One region of the Bacillus sp. MT94 genome, then DNA from elsewhere that is predicted to be linked to it. Evidence: riboswitches for the same ligand, from Rfam matches in the RefSeq annotation. Region 1 holds a riboswitch; each other region holds the start of a gene.
The links. Region 1 has a riboswitch for magnesium ahead of AC1Q51_RS03900 (FtsW/RodA/SpoVE family cell cycle protein). Riboswitches for the same ligand answer to the same signal wherever they lie in the genome.
Positions count from the first base shown of each region.

Region 2: it holds a riboswitch for magnesium, as region 1 does, so the genes downstream of both, AC1Q51_RS21585 (P-type ATPase actuator domain-containing protein) here and AC1Q51_RS03900 (FtsW/RodA/SpoVE family cell cycle protein) in region 1, are expected to answer to the same signal.
Region 3: it holds a riboswitch for magnesium, as region 1 does, so the genes downstream of both, mgtA (magnesium-translocating P-type ATPase) here and AC1Q51_RS03900 (FtsW/RodA/SpoVE family cell cycle protein) in region 1, are expected to answer to the same signal.

Region 1 is NZ_JBXAEZ010000001.1:818,655-820,929, reverse strand. Features, by position in the region: M-box (ykoK) riboswitch at 159-324, opposite strand; M-box (ykoK) riboswitch at 832-1,008, shown strand; gene AC1Q51_RS03900 (FtsW/RodA/SpoVE family cell cycle protein) at 1,194-2,275, shown strand, end outside.
Region 2 is NZ_JBXAEZ010000006.1:107,727-110,001, reverse strand. Features, by position in the region: gene AC1Q51_RS21590 (5'-3' exonuclease) at 1-242, opposite strand, end outside; gene AC1Q51_RS21585 (P-type ATPase actuator domain-containing protein) at 375-1,100, opposite strand; M-box (ykoK) riboswitch at 1,436-1,601, opposite strand; gene AC1Q51_RS21580 (DUF350 domain-containing protein) at 1,815-2,201, opposite strand; gene AC1Q51_RS21575 (glutathionylspermidine synthase family protein) at 2,194-2,275, opposite strand, start outside.
Region 3 is NZ_JBXAEZ010000002.1:447,351-449,625, forward strand. Features, by position in the region: gene AC1Q51_RS07975 (hypothetical protein) at 1-200, opposite strand, end outside; M-box (ykoK) riboswitch at 369-536, shown strand; gene mgtA (magnesium-translocating P-type ATPase) at 872-2,275, shown strand, end outside.

The DNA.
Region 1 (2,275 bases):
AGAATTACCTCCTTTTTGAATATAGACAAGATAAAAATAAATAACATTAAACAGAAAAACCTTTACTCAAAAAGGAGTAAAGGTTTTATCACAATACAAATAAATGATTATTAAGACAGCTCTGCCGAAATCACAGAGGTGCCTTTCTACCAAATCGTATACCACTCCCTCGTTGAGTTTTAGCACTGTATAGCATAGGTTTTTATAACCAGCTACATTAAGAAGGGCCTTAATCCGACCGTTCCTGTTGACCCATTGGCGTCTCTCGACATTTTTGGGCAGCAGCGTTTCTCTATACAGGAGCCTCACCTAACAAAGTTTATTGAATTACTTCAAAATTTAAACCAGAATTTAATATTTGTCAACTGACTTTCAATTTCATTCATAAAAAAATCTTTTATAGAAAATGAAATTATATTTTATTATAAATTTAAAATTCCCCTTAAAAAACATAGAATTCAAATAGATTTAATTCGAAGAAACGTAATAAAACATATGAAACTTATTGTTTTTAATCAAATTCCAACTTTATAACAAAAGATGAATAATTAGTCATTCTGTATATCAAAAGAACATTCACAAAAAAATCTTCTTTTATGATTAAAATCTTCTTTACTGTTTATCAAATTTATATGGTTAAACTACTTAATCAAACGATACACTACAAGTCAAAAATATGTACTTATACAGAATGATTACAGACATTTTTTCATATCATTTCTCAAAGAACTATAAAGCAATAAAACAAATAAAATTAGCAATATGGTTGCTTGACAAGCAAAAAAAATATATTTATGCTTGCTACACGAAACAAACACATAAAATTTATATTGCTTAACCTGTTAGGTGAGGCTCCTATGCAAACACAGGCTATTGCCCAAAAATGTCGAAAGACGCCAATGGGTAGAACAGGAATTGTCGGATTAAGGCTCTTCTTAAGATAGCTAAGTAATGAATTTTCATTACTTTACGTTGTATAGTGCCAAAGCTCTACTAGAGGGAAAAAAGCCTTATTTACTCATGCCATTTTGAATCCCTCTAGTTACATACTAGAGGGATTTTTGCGTAAAAAACAGGGAATAAGCGATAGAATCTTCCTAAACAAAAGTCATATTTAGTAATTGACGAGAACAAGATTCTATTCATTAGCAAATGTAATATTATGTTTTGTTTTAAATCAGGAGGATATTAAAATGAAAAAAATATTAAAACTCGATTATCTATTGCTCCTTCCTCTATTCATAACATGTACTTTAGGTATTATCATGATGTATAGTGCAAGCTCCATTGTCGCTGTCCAACATTACGGTTATAACAGTAGACATTTTGTTGATTCTCAATTAACAAAGCTACTTTTAGGAACAATAGGATTAATAATTTGTGCTTTACTCCCATATGAAATATGGAAAAAACGAATAGTCTCAATCTGTATTATGGTTGGGGGGATTTTTTTATTAATTATGGTTTTATGGAAAGGAAAAGTGGTAAATAATGCTCAATCATGGATCTTTGGAATACAGCCAGCTGAATTTCTTAAATTAGGAACAATCCTTGTAACAGCCCGTTTTTTTGCATTGCGACAAGAACAAGCTAAAAATAACTGGAGTGGTATCGGAAAACTTTTATTTTTTTTAGCTACAATTTTTTTTCTTATCTTTAAACAACCAAATTTAGGATCTGCACTTTTAATATTAGGTATAGGTTTTAGCATATTTCTTTGTTCAGGAATAAATATAAATCTACTAATCAAAAGAACTACCATCGGTTCTATTTTATGGTTACCTATTTTATATTATTTGATTCAATATAGTTTATCAGAAGTTCAAAAGACACGTATTACCACGATTTTCAATCCCTTTCTTGATGCGCAAGGAAATGGATACCAGCTTGTAAACTCTTTTATTGCCATGGGCTCTGGAGGAATCACTGGTCGTGGATTTGGAAATAGCATACAAAAAACAGGTTATCTTCCAGAACCACACACTGATTTTATAATGGCAATAGTTTCTGAAGAACTAGGATTTATTGGTGTATTTATTCTATTGGTTGGAGTTTTGACTATAGTACTTCGCTCCTTAAAAATTGCACAATTATGTGTAGATCCATTCGGCAGTTTTATAGCAATTGGTATAGGATGTATGATTGGTATGCAATCAGTTGTAAATTTAGGTGGTATTACGGGACTATTTCCTCTTACAGGTACTCCATTTCCATTTGTAAGTTTTGGTGGAAGTTCTTTAATGGTGAATTTAATAGCAATAGGAATATTGCTTAA
Region 2 (2,275 bases), on a different contig from region 1:
GCACGATTTGCTTTATAATTCGAGAACGATTCTGTTCTAAATGTCGTACTTCCCATATCCCAGCATGTAACGATATGTGTTGGTTCAATCGCTTGCGTAGCTGTTAACAAGTGTTTCATATAACCATGAATCCCATTCGTAGGGGTTCCATCTTGTCGTTTCATAAATTGTCCGTAGACACTTGTTGCGTAAAAAGCACGAAATAATAGTGCCATACCATCAACTAATAATACTTTTTTCATAATTCCTCTCCTATTAAAAAAATAATAACCTCACGTTATCACGTAAGGTTATATAAATAGATTACCATTCTACGTTTTTGCTCAACTTTGTCTATTATACATTGTTTTTGTATATTTAGCACCATTAACACATTAAGACGTTCTACTACAACAAGTATGCAATATGCCTGAATACGTATTTTTTCCAGTAGAAACAACGACAGCCTTTGCACTTCCACTAACGATATGTGAACCTTTAAAACATACATTTTCAAGCTCAAGTGGATTATAATCTTTCATCCGTTTTAATGGAATAAATCGTTTACGTTCAAGGTGATAGCAGCTTTCAAACTTCTCTATACTCGCTTCGTTTCCCGTTAACACAGACTCATTCACTAATAAATCATCTGCATAAATAATACGTACATCAGCTGGCACAGCATCTCCAGCCGAAAGAAAAATCATATCTCCAGGTACAAGTTCTTGCACTGGTATCTCCATCATTTTCAGTTCACTATTTAGCCCTGTACTACTAGAACATTCTACTCTAGATACAGTAATCGTTTCACGTTGTAATTCATCACACACACGTTGTTTTGAAAAACCTGGAATCATGCCACCAAGCTTCATCATTACTTCTGCAAGAATTGCTCTTTTTGAAGTTAGTTCATTTCGGCCATATACTTGAATACGTTTTTGCGCCTCTTTCATTGATAGTCCGTCTCTTGTTGTTTTAAAATATGCAAATACAGATTTTACATCTCTTGTTGCAATTTCAATTAATAAATCTTTATTTTTTTGGAGCATTGTTTGTTCTTTTATTGATTTTTTATTTAGTTTATATGACGTGTTACCCACAGTTTTGTTTGCATATAACATATTATCGTCTCCTCCTTTACAACATAGGAAGAAACGCTTTGTTTCTCAATTTATCCACTTTACTGTGAAAGTGTCTAGCGCTTTATAAACGCTACATTGTGATAAATATAGAGGGAGGAACAAATCGTTTCCTGCCTACATCATATATTTTTGATTTGAAGTATATGGGTAACGGAACCGAGTCAGAATTTGACATGCTCCTCACCTCCTCGTTTAATTTTATAGTTTATACTATGAAATTACTCATAGCTTGGTAACAAAAAAGACCCCTACCCTTAAGAGAGTAGTGGCCATTACATACACAAATAAACGATTTCTAATATAATTAGAAATCTACGGACCTCTCCCTCGCCGAGTTTTAGCACTGTATAGCATAGGTACATTACCAGCTACGTTAAGAAAAACCTTAATTCGATCATTCCTGTTGACCCATTGGCGTCTCTCGACATTTTTGGGCAGTAGCATTTCTCTATACAGGAGCCTCACCTAACAGAGACTTATTTTCATTACATTGAAAATGTTACTCTTATTTAAAATAGATGTCAACCGTAGCCTACAATTTTTTCAAAAGGTATGGCAAACTAACGTATATAAAGTGAAACTTTAATCAGTGGGGGTTTTGTTCATCCCCCACTGATTATTAGCCCTCACCAATCGGGCTGCCCGGCAAATAGCGGGATAAAATTAAAAACTTTACGTTTAAACGTAAAGTTTTTAATAAGTTATACAACCAGCGATTACAATCCCAATTGAAAGCGATAAAAACATAAGAAAAAGACCGACTGCTTGATTATCTTCTTCGAGACTTTTGTTTATATTAAAGCGTGGTGTAAGCCACTCAGCTAAATAAAAGACGATAATTTGAGCCAAAATCCCAACTACTCCCCACGAAATCATATCAAGAAGTGAAATTGAATTAGCTGCTGTCGAATATAAAACAACAGCTAACCCAAGTAATCGTCCTCCAAGCACATAGCTTACCGCCTTATTTCCTTGAGCCATTAACTTAAATTCCTTTACTTTCGTTGTCACTTCCATCAAGAACAGACCTATACATAAAAGGCCGAGTGTTACTGCTAAATATAATAAAAAATTAATCATTTTTCCCCCTCCTTTTTATACCTACCGGTAAATAGTACGATTCATTTCCTGTAATCTTTTCTCCCGCACGAATA
Region 3 (2,275 bases), on a different contig from region 1:
TCACAAATATATTCTTTATCTAAAGTTCGTAACAGAGCTAAAGCTGATTCACTTATTCCCCATTCCTCATCCATACCTGTTTGTGTAATAATCGTTCCATCCACATTTAAATAAATTTCCCCGTGAGAACATAAATCTTCCTGCTCATTAAACAACCACTTTTGATTCTCAATATTTATAATAAAATTTTGTGGTACCATTACAAATTCCCCTTTTATAAAAATATTTATTTTCCACATTATTTATAATTAATATCATGTATTTCATCCCATATATCTATTATAAATCCATTTAATATTTTAAAAACACAGATAAAAAAGATATTGACACTACGATTTTACAGTGCTAACATTCAACATGTAATTGAATATGGTCTCTGTTAGGTGAGGCTCCTGTATAGAGAAACGCTGCTGCCCAAAAATGTCGAGAGACGCCAATGGGTCAACAGGAAAGGTCGGAATGAAGGCCTTTTTTAACGTAGCTGGTTTCAGTACCTATGCTATACAGTGCTAAAACTCAACGAGGGAGAGGTGCATGTATTTTGTCATACACAAAAACTGTTTTTATTTATGTCTACTAGCAGTCTTTGTTGTGGACTCTTTTAACTGCGAATTCAGACCTTTACTCGTTTTGAGTAAAGGTCTTTTTACGTCTATATGCACCTTACTATGAAACAAACATAGCATATTCAGAAACTACTAAATTGTACGGAGGTGAGGAACAGTTGGCAATTGATGATTCGGCCCAGATACCCATACGTTTTACATTCATATTTCATCATGTAGGTAGGAAAGAAACTGTTCCTCACCATTTCAAATAGTTAGTTAGGTAACAGATTGTTTCCTCCTTCATGACAGAGGAGGAACTACCGATGTTTAATTTACAAAGACAAGAAACAAAGCATGCTTATGAGCAAGATAGCATGAAAACAAATAACGAATTATTAGTGGAGGTTGCAACACAAGATGTAATCTCTGCGTTAAAACTTCTAGAAACAACACAAGATGGATTATCTAAACAAGAAGTGGCTCGTAGACTTTCTTTATACGGTCCGAACGAAATAGCTCATAATAAAATGGCGCCGTGGTACATTCAATTTCTGCTGGCATTTAAAAATCCATTTATTTTCGTTTTATTAGCTCTTGGAGCACTTTCCTTTTTCACAGATGACATACAAGGAACAATTGTCGTATCTGCAATGGTACTACTTAGTGCAACGATTCGGTTTTCCCAAGAATTTCGTTCTCAAAAAGCTGCCGATAAGTTAAAGGCTATGGTTCGAACAACTGCGAGCGTATTTAGAATAAATGGATTTGTACATGAAACAAAAAATGTAACGAATTTAAATCGAAATTACACAACAGAAATTCCAATTGAAGAGCTTGTACCTGGCGATATTATTTCCCTTTCAGCTGGTGATATCGTTCCAGCTGATGTGCGTGTTGTATCCGCTAAAGATTTATTTGTTAATCAATCTTCTTTGACAGGGGAAGCACTTCCTATAGAAAAATACGAACACTGCTACCATACAGAAAATAAGCATATCTTACCGAAAAACATGAAAAAAAATTACAATCCACTCGATATGGAAAACCTTTGCTTCATGGGAACAAATATTGTAAGTGGTAGCGCAAAAGCTGTTGTCATCTCAACAAGTACCGATACGTATTTCGGCTCTTTAGCAAATAAGGTAATCGGAAAGCGTGTAGAAACAAGCTTTGATAAAGGTGTAAACAAAGTAAGCTGGCTCTTAATTACATTCATGCTTATTATGGCGCCTATCGTCCTTCTCATTAACGGATTCACAAAGGGAGATTGGCAAGAAGCTTTCTTCTTCGCTATTGCCGTTGCTGTTGGTCTTACACCTGAAATGTTACCAATGATTGTAACTGCTAATTTAGCTAAAGGTGCCGTTAACATGTCTAAACAAAAAGTAATTGTAAAACAGCTAAATTCTATTCAAAACTTAGGTGCTATGAACATTCTTTGTACAGATAAAACCGGAACTTTAACAGAAGATAAAGTTGTCCTTGTTCGTCACTTAGATTCTAGTGGAAATAAATGCAATCGTGTCTTGCAATTTGCCTATTTAAATAGTTTCTATCAAACTGGATTGAAAAACTTAATAGATAAAGCTGTTATTAAGCATACAGAGGAAAACAATACATTTGACCCATCAGCTTTTCAAAAGCTAGATGAAATTCCATTCGATTTCGCCCGCCGGCGTATGTCAGTCATCGTAAAAGATATTTCAGGTGAACATACAATGGTTTGT